3 regions of the Lysinibacillus sp. GW823-FHT06C08 genome follow, and region 1 is predicted to be linked to each of the others. Evidence: riboswitches for the same ligand, from Rfam matches in the RefSeq annotation. Region 1 holds a riboswitch; each other region holds the start of a gene.
What was found. A riboswitch is a leader RNA that binds a small molecule or an ion and turns the genes downstream of it on or off. The one in region 1 is predicted to bind thiamine pyrophosphate.
Positions count from the first base shown of each region.

Region 1 (8,548 bases):
CGCCGAATGCCAATAGAGGTACATTTTACCTTTATTTTTTTTGTATTAAAAATCTAATAACGCACATTCTATATTCACAAGGAGGTGAGAAACATGGCTTCAAACAACAACCGCAGTTCAAACCAGCTTGCAGTACCTGGTGTACAACAAGCACTTGATCAAATGAAATACGAAATTGCACAAGAATTTGGTGTTCAATTAGGGGCTGACGCTTCAGCTCGTGCTAACGGTTCCGTTGGTGGTGAAATCACTAAACGTCTTGTACAAATGGCAGAATCTCAATTAAAAGGTATGCCAAACAACAACAACTAATAAATGCTAACTAAGCATTTATAAACTCAAAACCAGTGACCGTAAAAGGCACTGGTTTTAGTTTGTTTATCAATCATTTTTTTATGCGAGATAAAGACTTAAACATGGATACTGTTTGTTCAATATCCTTACTGTCACAGATAGCAGAAATAACAGCAACTCCGTCAGCACCAGCTTGCAAAACAACATTAGCGTTTGTCCAATTTATTCCACCTATGGCTACAATGGGAAAGTTAGGCTGCAATTTGGAAGCTTGCTGTAAAAAAATTGTGCCACATGGTGGTTGTGCATCACTTTTAGATGTTGTGGCAAAAATAGGTCCAATTCCTACATAGTCCGCATGATGGTCAATAGCCGTTTGTAGCTCTTCCTGTGAATGTACAGAAACGCCAAGGAGCCGGTTTGCCATTTTTTTACGTGCAATGGCAATCTGTTCATCATCTTGGCCAATATGAACACCATCTGCACCAAGTCGAACTGCTAGATCCACATCATCGTTAATGATAAACGGCACACGGTAATGTTGACATCGTTTTTGGCATTGGCGGGCAAATTGCTCATAAGCTAATCCTGTTAATGCATTAGGACCCTTTTCACGTAATTGAAACATAGTAATGCCAGCCCGCAGCGCTTGTTCGAGTACAGCTAAAGGTTCCTGTTGGGAAACATTGCTTGTACCCATAATAAAATAAAGCTGTAAATCTTCACGTTTCAAGTAATTTCACCTCGCAGGCACCTTTATGCAACTGATAAGCAAAATGATTTGTGGGCCCATGACCATTACCAATGTCTAAATCGTGCATAATGGCTAATTGTATAAATTTTTTAGCTTCGATAATAGCTTTTTCAATGGACAAACCTTGACCAAGGAAAGCCGTGATAGCTGCTGAAAATGTACAACCTGTACCATGTGTGTTTTCCGTCGAAATACGAGGAGACTGCATGGAAAATGATTTGTCATTTTTTATAAATACATAATCAATTGCATATAACGAATTGGGTAGATGCCCACCTTTAATGATGACACATTGAACACCTAGTTGGAAAAAGCATTGAGCAATTTCCTCCATATCCGAGAAATGATTTATTTTTCTTCCCGTAAGTGCCTCTGCTTCTGGTATATTTGGTGTCACAATTGTAGCAAGAGGAAGTAAAGACATGCGCATGGCCTCGATAGCCTCTTGCTGCAGTAAGCTTTCTCCACCTTTTGCAATCATAACGGGATCAACAATTAGTGGGATTTTTAAATCGTCAATAATGTGTGCAATACCTTGAATAATTTCCGAGGAATAAAGCATCCCTGTTTTAATCGCAGCAATCGAAAAATCTTCAAGTAATGCATGAAATTGTTTTTCAACAAAGTCAACGTCAATTGGGAAAACCCCTGTTACACCAATTGTGTTTTGAGCAGTTAATGCTGTAATAACGGAGGTGCCAAAAACCCCTAATTCCTGAAATGTTTTTAAATCAGCCTGAATGCCAGCGCCACCGCCACTATCCGAGCCTGCAATTGTCGTTACAATATGCATGATGCCTCACCCTCCTTTGAAAGACGATGTAAGGCATTAAGCAAAGCAATTTGAATATCCCCGATATCCTCTGTAAATGCGGATGCTAACTCAGCTGCTTTTTTATAGTATGTCAGTGTTTCCGCTAATTGGCTATACGGATCATCTCCTGAAGAGAAGGCTGCTCCACATATAGCGCTAAGTAAACAGCCTGTACCCGTTACTTCAGTCATTTGTGAATTTCCACCTGTAATCCATTGGCTCTGCACACCGTCTGTCATAAAATCATGTTTGCCTGTAACAATGACTATACAGTTGTAGCGTTGAGCCAATAGTGTAGCCTCAGTCTCTATGGCAATAAATCCCTCACCACTATCAACACCTTTTTGTTGCCATTCTACATTGGCTAATGCCGCAAGCTCACCCTTGTTACAGCGTATGACTGCAAATTGTATAGCTGAAAGTAATAGGTGTACGGTTTCCTTGCGATAAACTGTGGCACCTGCGCCAACCGGATCTAATATAACAGGAATGGCAAGGGTATTTGCTTTTTTTCCTGCTAACAGCATTGATTCTTTTGTTCGGTCATTTAGTGTACCAATATTGATTAAAAGAGCGTCTGCAATGGCGACCATTTCCTCCACCTCATGGCTATCATCAGCCATGACAGGAGAGGCACCTAATGCCAATAGACCATTGGCTTGGAAATTAGCCACGACATAATTAGTTATACAGTGAATAAGCGGTTGTTGTTGACGAATTGTTTGAAAAATCATTTTAGTCCTCCTTTATTGGTGGACGTAAGCATGCAAAAAAGGCCCTTTTTACGTAAAAATGCACGAAAAAGAGCCTTTCATCTGAAAAAACGATGTTCATTGCTCCCTACGTCAGTATTAACTAACAGGTTCAAAGGGTCAGGTTTTACCTTCTCAACTCTTTATGAGTCCCCCTGCAATCTTGCTTATAGTTGACCAAAATGTACCATACTTTTCATATGTATTCAATAGCAAGTTTTCCTATCGACAAAACGTGACTGATGCCATATAGCTAAGCATGATAGTTGTCATGACTTTACTTAAATCAAGTGTAAACCATTGAAAATACTAGAAAAGGAGTATAATGTGTCTTAACAAAAGGGGGCATTTGCCATGAATAGACAAGAATTAGTAGCACCAGAATGGTATAACATAACAGATGAATTTGAAAAATATGCAAAGGATTCAACTAAAAATGCATTGATTATTTATCATGAGCATTCTGATGTACAATTTATCACCTACGCACATTTACTTGAAAGAGCGAATCAGGCGGCACATGTCTTTACAAAAAGTGGATTAACTAAAGGTGATGTCATTTTAGTGATGGTACCACGCTCAGTAGAAGCATACATTGTCTATATTGCTGCATTAAAAGCGGGTTTAATAATCATTCCAAGCTCTGAAATGCTAAGAACAAAAGATATTGAGTATCGTATTCATCATGCTGATGCTAAAGCTGTTGTAGCCTTTGAGCCTTATATTGAGCAATTTGATCAAGTAGGGAATTTACAAAATATACAGCAATTTGTTATCGGTAATGCACATGAACCATGGCAGCCGTTAGTAGACAAAATGCGAAAGCAACCAACAACTTACATAAGTTCTACACCAACAAAAAGTACAGACCATGCCTTTTTAGCTTACACAAGTGGCACAACAGGTAACCCGAAAGCTGCTGTGCATACTCATAGCTGGGGCTATGCACATTTACGGACAACAGCCCCACACTGGCTAGGAGTACAAGAAAATGATATTGTATGGGCAACTTCAGCACCAGGATGGCAAAAATGGATTTGGAGTCCGTTTCTCGCGATTTTAGGCAGCGGTGCCACTGCATTTGTTTATAAAGGAAAGTTTGATGCAGCAACATATTTAGCGTTGCTTGAAAAATTTAAGATGAATGTCTTATGTTGCACACCGACAGAATATCGTTTTATGGCAGCACTTGAAAATTTACAGGAGTATGACATCAGTTCAATTCGACAAGCTGTTTCAGCAGGTGAGCCATTGAACAGTGATGTCATTAAAAAATTCTCAGACACTTTCCATCTACAAGTGCGAGATGGTTATGGTCAGACTGAGAATACACTTCTTGTAGGGACTATGGTTGGTATGGACGCAAGAGTTGGTTCGATGGGTAAACCTACGCCAGGCAATACGGTTGACATTATAGACGATTTTGGCGAGCCAGTTGCTATAGGAGAAGTAGGTGATATTGCTGTTCATCGAGAAACACCTGCACTTTTTAAAAAATATTTAAATGATCCTGAACGTACTAATTTACAATTCCGTGGTGATTGGTATATAACAGGGGATCGAGCTTATAAAGATGCGGACGGCTATTTTTGGTTTGAAGGCCGCGGAGATGATGTTATTATTTCCTCAGGTTACACAATTGGACCTTTTGAAGTAGAGGATGCGCTGATGAAGCATCCGACTGTGAAAGAGGTTGCTGTCATTGCAAGTCCCGATAAAGTTCGCGGGAACATCGTTAAAGCATTCATTATCCTTCATAATGGTGTTAATTGTAATCAAGAGCTTATTCAATGCCTTCAAAATCATGTCAAATCATTAACGGCACCTTATAAATACCCACGTGCTATTGAATTTGTTACTGAGTTACCCAAAACTGCATCTGGTAAAATTAGACGTGTTGAATTAAGACAACAAGAATTAAAACATCTTGTACAATAATCATTTCCTAGGAAATAATGTCGAAAATCAAAGTTCATGCAAAGAAATGAACTTTGATTTTTTTTATATTTTTAGGTAAGGTATTATGAGGAAATAAATAGAATAAAACTTTTTGCATATTATTGCAAAAAAATGAAACAAATGAGCAAGTCATACGTATTACGAGTTAAGGAGGCGGAAAGACATGAATGTTAAAAGGTGGGTTGCATTAATAGTGGCTGGTGTTCTTTTACTGTTTTCATTAGGGATTAATACCATTTTTGCACTATTTAAAGCAGATTTCCTAGGTAATTTTGACAGTTTAATGGCAGGAAATAACCTAGATGTATATGAAAATGTAATTGAAGGAGATAATTATGATAAAAGGATTGCCTATTTAAAGGTAGATGGAACAATCCAAGATATTGGATCAAGTTCACTATGGCAACCTGTTGCATATGATCATCAATTTTTCTTAGATCAATTGGATAATATTTTGTACGATGATACGATTCAAGGAATTGTTTTAAGTGTTAACTCTCCGGGTGGAGGGGTAAAAGAATCTGCTGAAATTTATAAAAAGCTATTAAAAATTAAAGAAGAACGACAAATTCCAATTTATGTATCGATGGATTCGATGGCAGCATCTGGTGGCTATTATATTTCAGCTCCAGCAGATAAAATATTTGCCCATCGGGATACAATTACAGGCTCGATTGGTGTAATCATGCAATCTATTAATTATCAAGCATTGGCTGAAAAAGTAGGTGTCAAATTCGAAACGTTTAAATCTGGCGAGCATAAGGATATGCTAAGTCCAATGCGTGATGTGACACCAGAGGAACGAGCGATGATGCAGGATATGATTAATGAAACATACGAAGAATTTGTAGATATCGTTGAACAAGGACGTAATATGTCAGAAGCTGATGTGAAGAAAGTGGCGGATGGACGTATCCTTGGCGGTACAAAAGCACTTGAAGCCGGTTTAGTTGATGAAATTGGCGACGAAGAAGCTGCCATTGCAGCCTTACGCGCAGATTTTGGACTAGAAGATGCTGCATTATTTGAATATGCCTATGATATGGGCGGATGGCAATCTTATGTTGGAATGAAAATTGGCTCTATGTTCGGTCCTTCTGCAGAGGAAAAAATGCTAATGAAAATTATGACGGATTACAATGCACCGAAAATGATGTATTTATACGGTGAATATTAAGGAGGGAGTTCAATGACAAACAATGAAGTTGTTATGCAAGGTTCACCCTCAATGGAAAATGGCTTTTTTAACAATGGCACGGAAGATTCAACAAGTCAAAAAAACTACACATTAAAAACGGCAGGCTTTTGGATCAGATTGTGGGCATTTTTATTGGATGGATTTATTGTATCTGCTGTAGTTGGCATACTCATTAACCCTATCTTTTATTTAATGGACTGGTCCTTATCAGAATCAGTTTGGTATGCTCCAATCTCCATTATATCGGCGATTCTTTATTACAGTTATTTTGTCCTTATGACGAAATTCTTTGGTCAAACGCTAGGGAAGATGGTATTTGGGTTACGTGTAATTTCATTAAAGCATGATAACCTTACTTGGTCAGATGTGTTATTCCGTGAATGGATTGGGCGTATTATTAATAATATTGTGATGCCTCTCTATATTTTGGTAGTTATTTTGCCAGACAATCAAGGGTTGCATGACTATTTTGCCGATACAACAGTGGTGCATGAGAAAGTCTATATTGAAAAGAACTTGGCGCCACTTGCTATAGAGAAAAAGGAAGAGCTTATAGTGTCTATTGAACAAGAGGGAAAACCTGAGCTAGAAAAACTAGAAGAAAAAAATGAACAATAAACAAGAGACTGTCTCAAATGAAGAGACAGTCTTTTCTATTACTAGCTAACACTTAGAATAAAGTAAGCTATCTTAGTTGCAATTAATTCCCTTCATTTAGTAATATTATGTACATATGAAGATTAGGAGGCGTTTATATGGCACAAGTAACATTTAAAAATGGTCCAGTGACACTAGTAGGTAATGAAGTAAAGGTGGGCGATTCTGCACCAGATTTTACAGTATTAGCGAATGACCTTTCACCTGTAACATTAAAAGATTCCGAGGGGAAAATTCGTTTATTTAGTGTAGTACCATCATTAGATACTGGTGTATGTGATGCGCAAACACGTCGTTTCAATGAAGAAGCAGCTAACTTAGGCGATAATGTAGTGATTTATACAGTATCTGTAGATCTTCCATTCGCTCAAAAACGTTGGTGTGGGGCAGCAGGTATTGATGCCGTTCAAACGGTTTCTGATCACCGCGACCTTTCATTTGGTGAGGCTTATGGCGTGTACATTCAAGAATTACGTCTTCTGACACGTGCAGTATTTGTTGTGGATGCAAACAATAAAGTAACATATGTTGAGTATGTACCTGAGGCAACAGACCATCCAAACTATGAAGCGGCTATTGAAGCTGTTAAAGCACTAGCATAATGGCCTGCTTTTAGGCTAAGATAATACTAGACAAAGGGGCTGTGACGAGTGTTTGTCACGGCTCTTTTCTGCTTGAAAGGAAGTTATCTATGGAAAACATCGAGAAATTATTTGGTATGCTAAATGAGCATGCTGAAAAAATCGAAAAAGAACACAATACAACTTTGTTAGAGGGGTTACTAGATGGGCTAGAGGCATGGCTTGATGGAGAAGTGGATTTCTCACAAAAGGATGCAACAAAAGAGGATATTCGCAAGTCTATTCAAATTACCATTCTAAAAGGAATGCGTAAAAGTTCACAACCAAACCATCAAATGACGCCTGATACGTTAGGGTTATTAGTGGGCTATTTTGTTGAACAAATCTTTGCTGAACGTCTTGAGCATGACAAAATTTCGATTATGGATCCAGCAGTAGGAACAGGAAATTTATTACTAACAGTTATGAATTTATTAGATGGTAAAGTGGAGGCTACTGGTGTAGAGGTAGATGAGCTACTTATACGTTTGGCTGCAGCTACAGCTGATTTAACAGAGCAACCGATTTCTTTATATCGTCAGGATGCCTTACAAGATTTATTGGCAAATCCTGTTGATGCAGTAGTATGTGATTTACCTGTTGGTTATTATCCAAATGAAGAAATTGCCCTTGAGTATGAATTGTGCGCGCCTGAGGGAATGAGCTATGCCCACCATTTATTTATTGAGCAGTCTATGAATTATACAAAGGAAGGTGGCTACTTATTTTTCCTTGCGCCATCACATCTTTTTGATTCAGAGCAGTCTAAGCAACTTCATAAATACATTCAAAAGCATGCTTGGATTCAAGCGATTATTCAACTACCTGATTCCATGTTTGCCAATAAATCATTAGAAAAGAGCATTGTCATCTTGCAAAAGCAATCGAAGGAATGTAAATCACCTAAAGAAGTGCTTTTAGCAAAAGTACCAAATATGCAAAATAAGCAGGCACTTGCTTTATTCTTTGAAAAAGTGAAAATGTGGAAAGAGGGCAAGTAATTGCTCATAGAATTCAAAAAGGTATCCTACAGTAGGATACCTTTTTATGTATTGCTGATTAGTTTTCAGGTGTGCGGATGACAAGAACGTCACAATTAGCTGAACGTACAATTGCTTCAGATACTGAACCAATTAGGAAACGTTCTACTGCATTTAGACCTGTTGCACCACAAATGATTAGATCTGCGTCTACAATTTTAGAAAGCTCTTTAGTAATAATATTTTTTGGAGAACCATATTCGATGATTAGGTTAACATTTGCGATACCTTCATCTTCAGCTTGCTTTTTGTAACCATTTAATAGTTCTTCAGAGAATGCTTGAGCACGTTCTGCAATGGAACGGTCGTATGCTTCAATTGCAGCGAATGAACGTGTATCAATAACATTCACTAAATTTAATACAGAACCCTCATTACGCTTCGCCACGTCAATTGATTTACGAAAAGCGTATTCAGCTTCCTTAGAACCGTCTACTGCAACCACAATGCTTTTATAATG
Region 1 is NZ_JBXAHN010000004.1:147,601-156,148, reverse strand. It holds gene AC1Q6O_RS12440 (alpha/beta-type small acid-soluble spore protein) at 94-312, shown strand; gene thiE (thiamine phosphate synthase) at 386-1,027, opposite strand; gene thiD (bifunctional hydroxymethylpyrimidine kinase/phosphomethylpyrimidine kinase) at 1,017-1,841, opposite strand; gene thiM (hydroxyethylthiazole kinase) at 1,829-2,596, opposite strand; TPP riboswitch at 2,683-2,781, opposite strand; gene mbcS (acyl-CoA synthetase MbcS) at 2,969-4,552, shown strand; gene sppA (signal peptide peptidase SppA) at 4,737-5,750, shown strand; gene AC1Q6O_RS12410 (RDD family protein) at 5,763-6,389, shown strand; gene tpx (thiol peroxidase) at 6,527-7,030, shown strand; gene AC1Q6O_RS12400 (class I SAM-dependent methyltransferase) at 7,120-8,049, shown strand; gene AC1Q6O_RS12395 (universal stress protein) at 8,108-8,548, opposite strand, start outside.

Region 2 (8,548 bases), on a different contig from region 1:
TTTTCGAAGAAACAGGGCTTGCCATTTAAGCGCTATATACAGCAAGTTAGAATTCAAAACGCTAGTAAGATGCTAGTAGAAACAGATTTTGCAATTAGTGAGATTGCTCATTTAAACGGTTTTGATGATCCAAATTATTTTATTAAAATATTTAAACAACAAATCGGTATGACTCCCCATCGATACCGAAAAAACTAAAAAGAATGTTGCATATAATTTTCAATTAGTTATTTTCATTTTCAATAAAGGCTTGTGTTATGGGTGTTAATTCTTTTACTTCTTTTCTTTTACAGTATAAATACTGTTTATATATAGTTTATTTAACAAGAAATTTAGGACGAGGATTAAGCATAAATAGGCTCTTCGGTGCATATATTTATATTTTATATCTTACTATAAAAATTCTTTAACGATAATTATTATAATGTACTAGCAATTCTATTTTATATTTGTTATAGTTATAGACGAAGAGTTTGACTTATATTATTTTCAGGAGGTAACTAATATGACAAACGCAAATGATCGTAGCCGTCGTTTTACAACAGCAGGTGGTGCTCCAGTAGTAAGTAACCATGACTCTATGTCAGCAGGTCCACGCGGCCCTCTATTACTTCAAGATGTATGGCTAGTTGAAAAATTAGCAAACTTCAATCGTGAAGTAATCCCTGAACGTCGTATGCATGCGAAAGGTTCAGGTGCATTTGGTACTTTTACTGTAACGCACGATATAACTCAATATACAAAAGCTAAAATCTTCTCAGAAGTGGGCCAGAAAACTGATATGTTCGCACGATTCTCCACAGTTGCTGGTGAGCGTGGTGCAGCAGATGCTGAGCGCGATATCCGCGGCTTTGCCCTTAAGTTCTATACTGAAGAAGGCAACTGGGATTTAGTAGGAAACAATACACCAGTATTTTTCTTCCGTGATCCACTACACTTTACAGATTTAAACCACGTGGTCAAACGTGATCCACGTACAAATATGAAAAACGCTAATTCTAACTGGGATTTCTGGACTCTATTACCAGAAGCACTTCACCAAGTTACAATTGTAATGTCCGACCGTGGTATTCCAACTGGTTACCGTAATATGCACGGATTTGGTTCTCACACATATAGCTTTATCAATGCTGATAATGAGCGTGTTTGGGTTAAATTCCACTTCCGTACAGAACAAGGCATTAAAAATTTAACAGGTGATGAAGCAACTGAGGTAATCGGTCAAGACCGTGAATCTTCACAACGTGATTTATATGAAGCCATCGAAAAAGGCGATTTACCTAAATGGAAAATGTATATTCAGGTTATGACAGAGGAGCAAGCTCGTGAGCTACCATACAACCCATTCGATTTAACAAAAGTATGGTATAAAAAAGATTTCCCATTAATTCCTGTAGGTGAGTTTGAGTTAAATAAAAACCCGGACAACTACTTTGCAGAAGTGGAACAAGCTGCCTTTGCACCATCTAACATCGTCCCTGGTATTAGCTTCTCACCAGATAAAATGTTACAAGGTCGTATCTTTGCCTATGCGGATGCACAACGCTACCGTTTAGGTGTAAACCACTATATGCTTCCTGTTAATGCACCAAAATGTCCATTCCGTACTTTCCACCGAGATGGCTCTATGCGTTTTGACGGCAACCTTGGATCAACACTAGGCTATGAACCAAATAGCTATGGTGAATGGGAACATAATTTAGACCATAAAGAGCCTGAGTTACACATCGATGGTCATGCAGGAATTCATGATTTCCGTGAAGACGATAGTAATTACTTCGAGCAACCAGGTAAACTTTTCCGCCTAATGACTGCGAAAGAACAACAACGTCTATTTGAAAATACGGCTAATGATATGGCTTCTGTTGAGGAATTCATCAAACGCCGTCACATTCTTCACTGCTATTTAGCTGATCCAGCATATGGTGAAGGTGTTGCAAAAGCAATGGGTCTTTCATTAGAAGGTATGGATCTTACAAATCCATACGTAAAACAACCAACAAACGTTTAATATTCCACTTATTATTGATATCCAAATCCAACTTTTACTCCATGTGAATGTATAATTCACGTGGAGCTTTTTTGTATTCGTCTAGGTTCAAGCGTTCACTTCTATTTGCAAATGCATATATTACTTTTATTCATCTCCCCTATTAAGTTGTGAAACCAACATAAAAAAAGGCTTGTGTCTAGTAAATAAACACAAGCCTCGCACTATTATTATTGATAGATTTGACTACCTGCCTTTTTAAACTCCGCTGACTTTTCCCTCATACCTTCATGGATGGCTTCTGTTGTATTTAAATCCTTTTCTTTAGCATAATTACGAATATCCTGGGAAATTCTCATGCTACAAAATTTAGGCCCGCACATTGAACAAAAATGAGCCGTTTTGGCTCCTTCTGCTGGCAATGTTTCATCATGATATTCTACTGCACGCTCTGGATCAAGAGAAAGGTTAAATTGATCGCGCCAGCGGAACTCAAAACGCGCTTTTGACAGTGCATCATCCCGTTGCTGTGCACCTGGGTGACCCTTTGCTAAATCTGCAGCATGTGCAGCAATTTTATAAGTAATAACCCCTACTCGAACATCCTCCCTATTAGGTAAACCTAAATGTTCCTTCGGTGTCACGTAGCAGAGCATAGCAGTTCCAAACCAACCAATCATCGCCGCTCCAATAGCAGATGTAATATGGTCATAACCTGGCGCAATATCTGTTGTCAATGGACCTAATGTATAGAAGGGAGCTTCCTTACAAACCTCTAATTGCTTGTCCATATTTTCTTTAATCAAATGCATTGGAACATGACCTGGCCCTTCCACCATTACTTGAACATCATGCTTCCATGCGATTTGCGTTAATTCGCCTAATGTTTCCAGCTCCGCGAATTGTGCTTCATCGTTAGCATCCGCGATTGACCCTGGGCGTAAGCCATCTCCTAATGAGAAGGCTACATCATAAGCTTTCATAATTTCGCATATTTCCTCAAAATGAGTATAGAGGAAGTTCTCTTGATGATGGTATAAGCACCACTGCGCCATAATGGACCCACCCCGAGACACAATACCCGTTACACGGTTTGCGGTAAGAGGGACATAACGTAAAAGGACACCTGCATGAATAGTGAAATAATCTACCCCTTGCTCCGCTTGTTCAATAAGCGTATCACGGTACACCTCCCACGTTAAATCCTCAGCCACACCATTCACTTTTTCTAATGCCTGATAAATTGGTACTGTCCCAACGGGTACTGCAGCATTTCGAATAATCCATTCTCTCGTTGTATGAATATGCTTGCCAGTTGATAGATCCATAATATTATCAGCGCCCCAGCGTGTAGCCCATGTCATTTTTTCGACCTCCTCTGCAATCGAGGATGATACGGCTGAATTTCCAATGTTCGCATTAATTTTCACATGGAAATTACGACCGATAATCATTGGCTCTGCCTCTGGATGATTAATATTGGAAGGCATAATAGCTCGGCCTGCTGCAATCTCTGAACGTACGAAATCTGGGTCCATATTTTCGCGTATCGCTACAAATTCCATCTCAGGTGTAATAATTCCCTTTCTAGCATAATGAAGCTGTGTGACATTTCTACCCTTCTTTGCACGTAAAGGCTTTCTCACCAATTCCGGGAAGACATTTTCATGGATACGTGGATCATCAGCACGACGAAAACCATTATCCTCAGGTTTAATCGTACGTCCTCCGTATTCCTCAACATCCCCTCGCTCTTGTATCCAAGGACTTCGTAAAGCAGGTAAGCCTTTTGTAATATCCACACGAAAGGCCGGATCTGTATATGGTCCACTCGTATCATACACTCTAATCGGGGCATTTTCTTCATCTCCAAAGCTACCAGTCGTCGGACTTAATGCAATTTCACGCATTGGTACTAATATATCTGGACGAGATCCTTCCACATAAACCTTTTTACTTCCTTCAAAGTTAGACATAATCGTAATGTTCTTTTCACTAATTGCTGACATGAGCTACTTCTCTCCCTTAAATATATTATAGGCAAGGACCGAATCTAGCTCACCCAACAATCAAATAAAATAAATAAAGGCCGAATCCAAAATAATAATTGGATCCGGCCATGAATGTAAAGGGTCTATTGATTGCACGTAATAGGCAATAGCTTCTTAACTTTCCCACGCTGGTATGAGCCAGATCAGGTCCAAAGGGTCAAGAAACCTCTATGCGTTTCCCTCTCAGCCTGACTCATCAGACCCCCCTAGTTAATACTATTCAGTTTGATGCTAGTGTAGCAGATATTGCTAAGAGATGGAAGTTATCATTTAAATATTTTCTATTAGGTAAACATTACATCCGCAATATAAATCACAATCGTGACCGTTATACAACTCACAATGGTTGAGAATAAAACGGTTTGTGCAGCTGTTGCCGACTCTACATCATACTCTAATGCTAGACTTGAACTGTTGCGGGATGTGGGAAAAGCACTTGCTATAAATAATGATTGTGCCACAACCCCATCTAAACCCAGCGTATAGATAATGACTAAAGCCACGGCTGGTCCGATAAATAATCGCGTGAAGCAGCTGACGAATACTGTTTTATTAAACATCGTTTTGATCTCCATCTGAGACAATTGGGCGCCTAGCGTGATTAATGCAACGGCAATAAAACCATCTGCTACATGGTCTATTGGTATTTTAATAAACTGCGGAATGCCAATATCAAAATAATTCATGCCCACACCGATTATTAAAGCGTGAATAATAGGCATTTTTATAAAGTCCTTAAAAATCGCCATGCCCGATTTAGTAGAGGAAATTAAATTATATAAACCATACGTATATGTTGTCATGTTTTGAAAGATAACGAGTATAACCTGGATGGCTACACCAATAGGTTGAGTGGCAAAAATCATTTGAGCTACCGGAATCCCATAGTTCCCAGAGTTAATGAGTACTACACTATTTTTAAAAACAGCCGCCTCAGTTTTGGCGAGGCCAAGCCCTTTCGCTAAAAAGTGACTAAGCAGCATTTGACTACCGATAAAAAGTACAACAAACAATCCGACTTCTCCTAGAACAGACAGCTTTATATTCGTCTCATATAAATTAATAAATACAGCGGCTGGCATAAAACAATATGTAATAAGCTGTGATAATGCTTTTAAATTAAAGCGAAATTTCTTTTGTAGAATAGCACCTAGTACAAGTAATACTAAAATAGGTGCGACAATTTGAAAGAAAATCATTCCAAGATACACCATATTGATGTCCCCCCTCCCTTTTAATAGTAGTGTCGATCATGCACTTGGTCAATGACACTTACTTTCATAATTAAAACCGTTGATTTCCACTACGGACGGGGCGCGCCTTGTTCCTATGGTTGAAAAGATTCAAAAAATCAAATCAATGAACGAGAACAATGTACACAATGTAAGAATTACCAAAACTCATTCATGGCCATGTATGATTAGGCAGCAAAGAATTATTTTTCATGAAGTAAAAATGAAAAAGGAATCGAGCATGAACTTCTCGATTCCTTTTATCAACAGTCTGAGCTACCTTTAGATTTTAGGTAGCCTTTTTCTTTACGCAAGCTTAAATAGATTAACTACCTCTTGCAGTTCATTAGAGATATCATTCATATTTTGCATAGACTCTGCCACTTTTTGCAATTCTGCTTGTTGGTCCATTGCAGAGGCACTTACTTGCTCAGCAGAGGCCGCTGTTTCCTCTGATATAGCCGATATACTTTGAATGGACATAATCGCTTGATTTTTATGCTCTAACATAGTAGACAACTGTGTCATTAGTTCACTAATAGAAGTTGCAATTGCACGTGACAAATCACTATTATCTTTAAAGGCCAATTGCGTGCTTTGTACGGACTCATTTTGAGATTGCATTAAGTCTGCATTTGATGCAATGACTGCAACTGTTTGCTGAGAATTTTCTAAAATACTTTCTACCGTGCTTTTAATAATTTCTGTTTCAGTTTTTGATTGCTCTGCCAACTTTCTTACTTCTTCCGCCACGACAGCAAAACCTTTTCCATGCTCACCAGCTCGTGCAGCCTCAATACTTGCATTTAAAGCTAATAGATTAGTTTGCTCCGTAATGCTTTGAATGGAGGCAATAATTTGATTAATATTGGCAATATTAGAAGCTAGCGATTCCATTTGCTGCTGAATACGGCTGTTCATCTCATTCGTCTCTATATTATGTTCATGTAAACTTAGAACCTCTTGCATGCCTTTTTCTGTTGTCACATTTGTCTTGTTGGATAAATCGTCCATTTCATTCGAAAGCGCAGTAATAGCGTCTATTTGATCCGATAAATCCATCATACGATAGTTCGTTTCTTCAGTATCCTCTGATTGCTTCGATGCACCCTGTGCAATTTCATTAATGGCTACTGATACCTCTTGACTAGAGGACACGATTTCATTAAACGCCTCATGTACCTGGTTAGAAGATTGGTTCAATAGAGTCGTGGAGTTTAACACCGCTTTAATAGCACTATTAGTTTTATCCAACATATTATTATAGGCCAATGCGACTGCCCCAATTTCATCTTGTTTAATATATTTATCCTCTACCATTTGTGTTAAATCACCTGCTGCTGCTGTTTCAATTGAAGCACGTAAAAACTTGAGCGGCTTTAACTGTTTGTAAATAAATAGTACACTTGCAGCAGTCATCAAGGCTACCATTATAATGGATGCTATAATCGTATATATAAATACATGGTTATATGTTTCTAAAATTTTTGATTCAGCTAATACGATTTGAACGGTCCAAGTTTCGTCAATGTCCTCTAAAATCATTGGAGCAAACACATTATAAGCTTGATCCTTTAGTTCATTAGACTCTATGTACATACTTGTTAGCTCGCCGTTTTCCATTGTCTTACTTATGCTTGTCCAAGCAGGGTCGTCTTGCATATTTTGCCCATCCAGCTCTTTACCGAAGCTGTTAGCTGTTAGTACACCGTTATTTGTAATAATTGCCGCATAGCCGCCTTCCGGAGCAACAGACTTTGTCAGCTCATTTAAATAATCAATCGATACATCCGCCGTCAATACACCAAAAAACTTCCCTGAAGCATTGACTAATGGTACAGAAATTGTGGTCATTAGTACGGTTTGACCGTTTACACTATAGTCATAGGGCTCCGTTAAAACGGTCCGTCCCTCTTCTTTTGGCACCCAGTACCATTGGGATACATTTTTATCATCAACACCTTCAATAAGAGTGGTCGTTATTTCATTACCATTTTTACTTAAGTATGGTCCAAAACGTTTTTTGGAATCTACCAATGTAGCCTCATCATTTGGGTTTACAATAAGAGAATTCTGTTCAAAGATAGCTCCTACCCCTAATAAATCATCATTATTGGCTAAATTATTTTCCATGATGTCTAAAACACCTTTGGTAGATAGCGTCTTATTCTTCTCCATACTTTCAACGATCCGTTTCGTTGTTTGTAATGTTGTATTGGCTTTTTTAAAGCGCTCGCTCATAATAGCCGCTGATGATTCAGCCGTTTGCAATGTTCCATACTCTGCATCTTTAACACTTTGCTTTTTTATAATCATCCCCGTTGTCACTGTATAGGATAAAAATAATACTAGAAACAATCCTATTATTAGGGAAGATAGTTTCAATGCAATTCCTCTTGATTTCTTCATCACAAACACCCCCACTTTTATAAATAATCATAATGGATGGAAGGTCGTATCTCAATAAAATATTTAGCGAATAAAGTAGAAATTTACATAATTATAGATAAAAATACAGGCATATTAATAGATTTTTCTTATATATTTCAAAGTACTTATGACTCATTCAAGTTGCAACAATTAGTAAAACATACACTTAAAATACTAAATTATAGTAAAATATGCTATATTATCTATTAGATAAAATGATTGGAGTGACTTGCATGACAAATAAAGCGCTATCAACATTAATAGCCACGGCTATGACAGCGACACTAGTATTACCAGTGGCTACTGCACAAGCCTCTTCTTCCCTAAATCAATCAAGCTTATATGAAGCACAGTTTCAAGTTGCAGCAACAAAAAAAGTGGTCGGCAATGCCGTAACGATTAAAAACATTACAAATGATACGGTCATTACAACAAACGGTACATTTAGAATCCACAATGATTTAAAGCCCCTTTTTGATCATTCAAACAAAACAGCATTAACGAATGCATCGGCCACCATTGTCGTAAAAAACAAGCAAATTATTGATGTGACATCATTAACATTAAATAAAGCTGGTACGAGTAAAAAATCAGTATATTTTGATGGGGGTGACGCTCATGTTTCTGGTGATGTTACTGTGAACGCAGATTATGTAAACATACAAGACATTACGATTGATGGTCAGCTAATCATTACAAACAGAGTAAAAAAAGCTATTACACTTGATGACGTTTCTGTGAGCGATACGATTACACTAAAACCACTAATTATAAAGAAGAATGACTGGCTGTATGTTACGCTAAGAGATATGAAATCATCTACTATCAATGTAGCACGTACGAAG
Region 2 is NZ_JBXAHN010000011.1:12,411-20,958, forward strand. It holds gene AC1Q6O_RS20065 (helix-turn-helix domain-containing protein) at 1-198, shown strand, start outside; gene AC1Q6O_RS20070 (catalase) at 506-2,011, shown strand; gene thiC (phosphomethylpyrimidine synthase ThiC) at 2,221-3,999, opposite strand; TPP riboswitch at 4,145-4,259, opposite strand; gene AC1Q6O_RS20080 (AEC family transporter) at 4,326-5,255, opposite strand; gene AC1Q6O_RS20085 (methyl-accepting chemotaxis protein) at 5,580-7,682, opposite strand; gene AC1Q6O_RS20090 (S-layer protein) at 7,937-8,548, shown strand, end outside.
Region 2: it holds a riboswitch for thiamine pyrophosphate, as region 1 does, so the genes downstream of both, thiC (phosphomethylpyrimidine synthase ThiC) here and thiM (hydroxyethylthiazole kinase) in region 1, are expected to answer to the same signal.

Region 3 (8,548 bases), on a different contig from region 1:
GGCATTTACAGAGCAACAGTATGTAGAAATGAGTACAAAATTACAACAAGTAAAAGATGAAATCCATCGCTTTATTGTAGGACAAGAAGATGCAATTGATTATACTTTGTACGCTGTACTAGCAGATGGTCATGCATTATTAGAAGGTTTACCAGGCTTAGGGAAGACAATGTTAATCCGTACAATTTCTGAAGTACTTGACTTGTCGTTTTCACGAATACAATTTACACCAGATCTTATGCCGGCTGATATAACTGGAACAAGTATGATTGAACGTATCCCAGATGGGAAGCAACAATTTACGTTTCAGCCAGGTCCGATTTTTAGTCAGATGGTGTTAGCGGATGAGATAAATCGTGCTACACCGAAGACTCAAAGTGCTTTGTTAGAAGCAATGGGAGAAAAAACGGTAACGATTTTGGGAGATACAAAAAAAATGGCGAGACCCTTTTTCGTGTTAGCGACGCAAAATCCTATTGAAATGGAAGGGACATATCCGTTACCAGAAGCACAGATGGACCGATTCCTTTGTAAAATTCTTGTTCCCTATCCAGAAAAAAATGAACTAATGGAAATTATGAAACGTACGACAGGTGCTCAGGAAATTGGCTTACAAAAATTGATGAACACTGAGGCTCTAATAGAAGCACAGCAAATGGTGAAAGAAGTGCTGGTTGCTGATGAAATGCTGGAATTTGCCACTGATTTAGTGGTGGCAACGCACCCAGAAAGAGCTGATGCTCTGGACGAGGTCAAGCAATATGCCATGTATGGAAGTGGACCTCGTGGTTTGCAAAGTTTAATAAAATTAGCTAAAGCTAGAGCGCTGATGAATGGGCGGTTCCATGTTTCGGTAGCGGATATTAAATCTGTAGCTAAGCCTGTATTACGTCATCGAATGCTGTTGAACTATGAAGGGGAGGCTTCAGGAAAGACAGCAGATGATGTCATTGATGTTATTTTAGAAAAAATTCAGCAAGGTGTTAGCAAGTGACAGCCAACTACTTATTGCCCGAAGACTGGTTAGCAAAAATTAGTCGTTTTCAAATAGCGACTGCCTCCAAACTACGCGGGCAGCATAAAGGCTCGCATCGTTCACAGCGCTTTGGGGCTTCCCTCGATTTTTCGGATTTTCGAGAATATCATTTAGGTGATGATGTACGACAAGTGGATTGGAACGTCTTTGCCCGAACGGATAAATACTTTATTAAAAGATTTTTAGATGAACAAGAAATGCGCGTACACATTTTACTCGATACCACAAAATCAATGGGGACAGAAGCCAAGTGGATTTTTGCTCGTCAAATAGTGGCATCCCTTGGTTTTATGGTACTTGGTCGAGACGATCGTTTGTCTTTTTCATTTTTACAGGATGATGCGAAGCCACCGTTTCGTCGGAAGGGTGCTATGTATCGCCGAACATTTTTACAAATAGTGACAGATATAGAGGAAGCGAGTTATTCGAATCCTTTTGCACAGGGTGCCTTAAAGGCTTTACCAAAAGACAGTACAGTGTTATTTATTGTGACAGATGGATTAGAGTCCATCGAGGAATGGGAGCAACTTTTAAAAAGGCTACCACGCTATGCTGGTGATGTAAGGATTTTACAAATTGTGACGCAAGAAGAATTATCACCAAACTATTCGGGTGATGTTCGCCTTCTGGATCGTGAAACAGGTAATGAAGTCAATGTGACAATGTCCACAAAAGTTTTAGAAACCTATCACGCAAGACGTTTATTACATGAAGAAGAATTTGAAGCCATTTGTCGGCGTTTCGGCATTCGGAAATTACAATTGAAGGTGGAAGATGGTTTGCAACAGGCAATCTTTCAGCAATTATTAAAAGCACATTGGATTAGGTGAGGTGAGCCGTATTGGGCTTTAGTCAAATCATATTTAGCTGGACGGCCATCATCCCGGTCATTGTCCTACTCTATTATTTCTTTCGAAAAAAATATACAGATCAGACGGTTTCTTCAACACTTTTCTGGTCCGAGATTATGCAGGAAACACGGGTATCTCCGTATTTAAAGCATTTGCAAAAGAATGCCCTACTTTATTTACAGTTACTAGCATTGCTACTCCTTGTGTTGGCACTCATGAATCCCTATGTGAAAAAATCAACGATTGTTGGTGAGCAAACTATATTTATTGTTGATACTTCTGCAACAATGTTAGCTGGTAAGGGGCAATCTACCTTTGACACACATAAACAGGAAATGCTGACGCTTATAGATGAATTAAATGGGAGACCAGTCACGTTAATTACGACTGGTTCAGCACCAAAAGCGATTTTGCAGCAAGAGACAAATGTTAAAGATATCGAAAAAGGTATTAAAGACTTACAAGTAACCTATGAAACGGCAGAAATGGATAAGGCGCTAGATGTGGCACAAGCATTTGTTGGAGATACACCGACTTCAATTTATGTATTTACAGATGCACTCGATAAAAAACAACTACCTATGAACAAGGACTCTGTTAAATGGCTAGTAAGAGGTGCTGCGAAGGACTTAACAAATATTGCTATTACTCGATTTGCTGCAACAACAGATGGACAGGCTACAATGGCGCTTGTGCAGCTTCATAATGATACAGACATCGAGCAAAAGGTCACACTAGCATTACTAAATGAAGAGGGTAAAGAGTTAGTAGCTGAGAATATCGCTGTTCCTCCAATGGAAGCGATAACAAAAACCTTTAAGGAGTTACCTTTAGAAAAATCAATGACAGCAATCATTGATGTGCAAGATGATTATGCAGTAGATAATCAACAAACCGTTTTACTACAAACAGCTACTTCAAAAATTGTGGTTGATCAGGGCATGCATCAATTGATTCAAAAAGGGTTTCAATCCGTAAGTACGGGTGTGAAAATCGTTCCGCCTTTACAAGTAGTAGACAATCAGGATGCCACGGTGATCACTAATCAAGCTGAATTGCTGGAAAAGATGGACAAACCTCTTGTGTTATTTGGCCGTGATGATGCCGAAAAGGTAGAGGTAAGTGGCATAGTAAGTACTAAAAGTGATGCTTTATTTGCTTTTAGCGAGCTCAAGGATGTTTATGTTAGCGCCTTGTATCCTGGATTTGTAAATTATGAAACTATCGCTACTGTTGGAGAACAGCCGTTTATACAGCGCTCTCCTAAAGGGGATATCGTCGTCTTAGCAGATATTGCAGATACGGATTGGCCACTACACCCATCATTCCCGTTATTCTTATGGAGTACTGAACAGCAGTTATCAGAATCCATTGGTTCACTCGGTATTTTCACACCAAATGAACAAAGAGTAGTAGCTTTAGCGCAGGAAGACTGGAGTGTATATTCACAAGAAGATGAATTTCTATCATTGGTTACGGATGGTATGCTAACTGCGCCAACAAAACCTGGCATCTATTTTGTGCGTTCTAATAATGAAGAAAAACATTTTATTGTACAATTGCAGGCGCAAGAACGTGTTATTGAACAAGGAACAAGCTATACATTAGGGGATATTTCTGATAACGGAAAGGCTGAGATTTCGAAGGCTTCTTTTGTCCCTTGGCTAATTCTTATTATTTTAGTTTTACTTGTTTCAGAGTGGGAGGTGCAACGACGTCGTGGATTTACGAATTGATATGCCATTAATATTGTTGCTATTACTTCCATTACTCATCTATTTTGGTTGGACCTATTGGCGAGAACGACAGCGACTAAAAAAGAGTCATGCTATCGTACTTATGATTCGCATGCTAGCGGTAGGCTGTTTAGTTTTCGCATTGGCAGGGCCGTATCTTTTATTACCTATAAAAGAAGAACAAATCGTGTATCTAATTGACCGCTCAGCTTCCATGAATGGGACTGAAGATGAGATGGTACAGTTTATACAGGATAGTTTACAATCGAAAAAAGACGAACAGCTTGCAGGGCTGTATTCATTCTCATCAACATTACAAACAGAAGCCATTATGACTAAAACATTAAAGGAAGTACCAAAGTTTACGGAAATAAAGGCTACTGATCAAACGAATATAGAACAAAGCCTGCAACTTGCCACAGGTATTATAGATCCGAAAAAAGCAACACGCTTTGTGCTCTTAACGGACGGCAATGAGACAAAGGGCAATGCTTTAGATTTCGCCACGAAGTTTAAAGGCTCCAATATTAGTGTGGATGTTGTGCCCTTTAGTCAGCCTGTTGTGAATGATGTTTCATTAATAAGCTTTGTGTCCCCACAAGTTGCCTATGTGGGTGAGCAACAACAACTGGTAACAGAAGTGCATGCAACAACAGCTGGACAAGGCGAGCTATTATTATATGAAAATGATGAACTGATTCATCGTGAGGCAGTCGAGCTAGCCGAAGGAACGAATATGTTTACCTATAAACATGCAGCGACTGGTGAAGGGCTGGTGAAATATGAAGCCGTTGTTCAAGTAGGACAAGACGCAATATTTGAAAACAATAAATTAACAAGTGTCACAATGGTACAAAGCGAACCACATTTACTCATTGTGAATGGCTATGAAACAGCTTCACCAATAGCGGCGGCACTTGGTCAGCAATCAATAGCCTATGATATAAAATCACCTGAAAGCTTACCAAATGAACTCTCTAGTTATTTGCAATATAATGCCATTATTTTCGATAATGTACCAGGACATTTAGTCGGTGAGGCGAAAATGAGTGTGATAGAGCAAGCAGTCAAAAACTTTGGTGTTGGTTTTGCAATGGTTGGTGGAGAAAATAGCTTTGGTTTAGGTGGTTATTTTAAAACGCCAATTGAAACATTATTACCTGTTGAAATGGAAATTAAGGGGAAAGAACAATTACCTTCATTAGGACTTGTCATTGTACTAGATCGCTCTGGTAGTATGTCAGGATCCAAGCTAGAGCTTGCAAAGGAAGCAGCAGCACGTTCAGTTGAAATGCTACGTGATGAAGATACATTAGGATTTATAGCATTTGATGATCGACCATGGGAAATTATAGAGACTGGTCCTCTGAACAATAAAGAAGAGGCAGTGGATACCATTTTATCTGTTACACCAGGAGGCGGGACAGAAATCTATGGTTCACTTGCAAAAGCATATGAAAACCTAGCAGATATAAAACTGCAACGTAAGCATATTATTCTTTTAACGGATGGACAATCACAGCCAGGAAATTATGAAGATTTAATTGAACAAGGAAAAGATACTGGAATAACTTTATCAACAGTGGCTATTGGTCAAGATGCGGATGCTAACTTATTGGAAGCTCTGAGTGAGATGGGAAGCGGACGTTTCTACAATGTTATCGATGAGCAAACTATTCCTTCCATTTTATCTCGTGAAACAGCTATGATTTCCCGTACGTACATTGAGGATAACCCATTTTATCCAATACTCTATCATGCAGGGGGATGGAATACGCTATTTGCCAATGGCGTTCCACAAATGAATGCTTATATCGGAACAACCGCAAAGCAGGGTGCTACCGTCGTGGCTGAAAGCGAAAAAGAAGATCCGGTGTTAGCACAATGGCAATACGGTCTTGGCAAAACATTCGCATTCACTTCTGATTCAACAGGAAAGTGGTCGGGCGACTGGGCAAGATGGCAAAACTGGGGCACATTTTGGCAAACGCTTATTTCACAAATGCTCCCAAGTTATAATGATGTTGCCTATGATGTAAGAATAGAATCAGATGGGTCCTTTATGATTACAGATCCTACAAATGAAGCAGCCTTTTTAGATATTGTTGCGGTTAATGAAGCTGGTGAAGAGTTAGACACACAGCTTGAAACTATATCAGCCTCTCAGGTGCGTGCTGTAGTACAAGCTGACCCGGGATTAATCTTCTTCCGTATCGCTGATGAAAAGGAAACGATTTATCAGGCTGGATTAAGTGTTCCCTATAGTGCTGAGTATGAACTTCTTCCTGCTAATGATAAATTAATAGAAGAATTAACCGAACAAACTGGTGGTGCTATTTTAAAAGAACCACAAGAAGTGTTCCGTGACTTTACAAAGCAAGGGGCGGATCGTCAAAACATTGCGACATGGCTTCTCCTTGCAGGTATGCTCTTATTCTTTATTGATATTACAATAAGACGCTTTGGCTGGAATTTCCTAACGAAGCCGAAGAAAAAGGAGCAAATTGTAGAGAATCACCCCGTACAGGCAGAAAACACGAACGTGGCACAATTATTAAAGGGTATGAAAAAACGCCAATAATTTAGTTAGATGAAAGCAGTGCGAATTATTTCGCACTGCTTTTTGTATATGCATGGAGACAAATCCTCTAAGTTATATCAACAACGTTATTTAATAAAAAGAGCGGGAATTAAAATATTTTACTAGCACGGTTTTACGCAAACTGCTAGCTACTACAATACCTAAGATTGCTCCAATTGAACTTGATATTAAAAAGGCAGGCATGAAAAATAAGGCCGCTACGGATGTCCCCATAAGTAACTTTGCATAGGGCACTGCTACAAGCGATGCGAGAAGACCAGTGCCGATCACTTCACCCATACCAGCTAGCCACATTTTACTGCTATATTTATAGGCAAGACCTGCGCATAATGCTCCAATAATACTACCAGGAATGGCTAACAGTGAGCCTGTTCCTGTAAGGATACGAATGATAGCCGTAACAAAGGCAACTACAACTGTAGGTACGGGTCCAAGTATAATGGCTCCTATTACGTTAATAGCGTGCTGCACAGGGTAGGCACGAGCAATCCCAGTTGGAATGGAGATGAACGTAGAGCCTGCAACGGCAATCGCTACTAATAAAGCCATAATTGTTAATTTTCGAATAGACATGATAGGTGCGCTCCTTTTCGTTTTAGCCACTAGGAAAATGAAAAAAGCCGCTTCCTTCAAACGACAGGAAGCGGCCTTGCTTATACACTGAAAATAGCAAGAAGCGCCACTTCCCTCCGCTAGCATGAACTAGATCAGGTTCGAAGGGTCCGTATATAACCATATACGTCTCAGCCTTTAAAAGACTCCCCTAGTGGTAAGTATTTTTTAGAAGTGTAACATACTTCAATCAATAGTCAATAAGCTTTGATGATTAGTGTGAATCTGGATGCATAAGCTGTGGTGCCTTTTTCAATGTCCAAATCAGGGCAAGGAAGAAGCAGGCTAATAAGATAATGGCACCAAAAATATAAGGACTATTCATATTCCAGTCAAATAAGAAACCAGCTAAAGCGGGTCCAATCATATTTCCAAGACTCATATAGGCATTGTTCAAGCCGGCTGCAAACCCTTGCTCTGTTTCAGCAAGTTTTGAGATGAGTGTATTAACAGCTGGACGAATTAATGTTGTTGCCGTAGAGAAGATGGTTGCTACAACTAATATTAGTGCAAAACCTGAAACAAATAATATTAAGAAAATAGCAATGGAGGCAATAAATAAATTGACCAAAACTACTTTCATTTCACCAAAGCGTTTAAAGAGTGGCGTTATGATAAACATCTGTACAATTACCCCAAATGCTCCACCAACCACTAGAATGGTAGCAATATCGCCAGGTGAGTAATTAAATTTTTCTGTCACAAATAGTGATAAGGTTGTTTGGAAGTTAGCAATCCCAAATGAGAATACCATCATAATAATTAACATAACAAAATAAGGCATATGTACAGAGCGAGCCATCTGTTTCACCAGATTATCTTGCTTTTGTCTATTTTGCGCAGTATTTGGCTTTGTAGATGGTAATAAAAAGTACGATAAAATAGACGCTAAAATGGCGGCAGCTCCCGCCATGAAAAATGGAAAATGTAAGCTAACCTTTGCGAGGAAACCACCAATTCCAGGGCCAATCATAAAGCCGAACGACATTGCAGCTCCTAACATACTCATTCCTTTTCCGCGTTCTTCATAAGTTGTCACGTCTGCTACAAAAGCCATAATAGGAGGTGCAACAAATGCAGAGCCAAGGCCACCTAAAAAGCGTGCCAAAAAGAGCATCCAAACATCTGTAGAAAGGCCAAAACCGATTTGTGCAAGTCCTGTTAGTATAAGACCGAAAATAATTAAATTTTTCCGCCCATACAGGTCAGAAAGATTCCCAGCAATTGGAGAAAATACAAATTGTGCCAAGGCGAACGTTGCAATAAGCATGCCTAGAACTTGTCCTGCTGCTCCAAATATTCTTAAATATTCCGGCATTACAGGAATAATAATTCCAATACTCCCCATTGCGATAAACATATTAAACATTAATATATACAAAGCCGCCTTATTGGACTTCTGCTGGGTCATCGAAAAACCCCCTTTATGTAATCAAATATAGTACAGTCTATCATAAAGAATTATGGCTGGCTAATAGTTGAGATTGCTGTAACTGATCCAATCGTTAGAATGGTTTTCCAGAAAAGTTTTTTTCTCAGAAAACTTCACAATGTAATAGTATCTAATTGATTAATAAACATGAATAGTTAGGAGAGCGTATGAACTTTTTGCTAGAAGTAATTTTGTTGAAATGAAATAGCGTGATAAAAGTGAATAATATTGTTTAAGATGAAGCTATGATGGGCATATGTATTGGCACGTAGTATCTAT
Region 3 is NZ_JBXAHN010000001.1:574,663-583,210, forward strand. It holds gene AC1Q6O_RS02590 (AAA family ATPase) at 1-994, shown strand, start outside; gene AC1Q6O_RS02595 (DUF58 domain-containing protein) at 991-1,866, shown strand; gene AC1Q6O_RS02600 (vWA domain-containing protein) at 1,878-3,623, shown strand; gene AC1Q6O_RS02605 (VWA domain-containing protein) at 3,607-6,204, shown strand; gene thiW (energy coupling factor transporter S component ThiW) at 6,295-6,798, opposite strand; TPP riboswitch at 6,893-7,000, opposite strand; gene AC1Q6O_RS02615 (MFS transporter) at 7,052-8,248, opposite strand.
Region 3: it holds a riboswitch for thiamine pyrophosphate, as region 1 does, so the genes downstream of both, thiW (energy coupling factor transporter S component ThiW) here and thiM (hydroxyethylthiazole kinase) in region 1, are expected to answer to the same signal.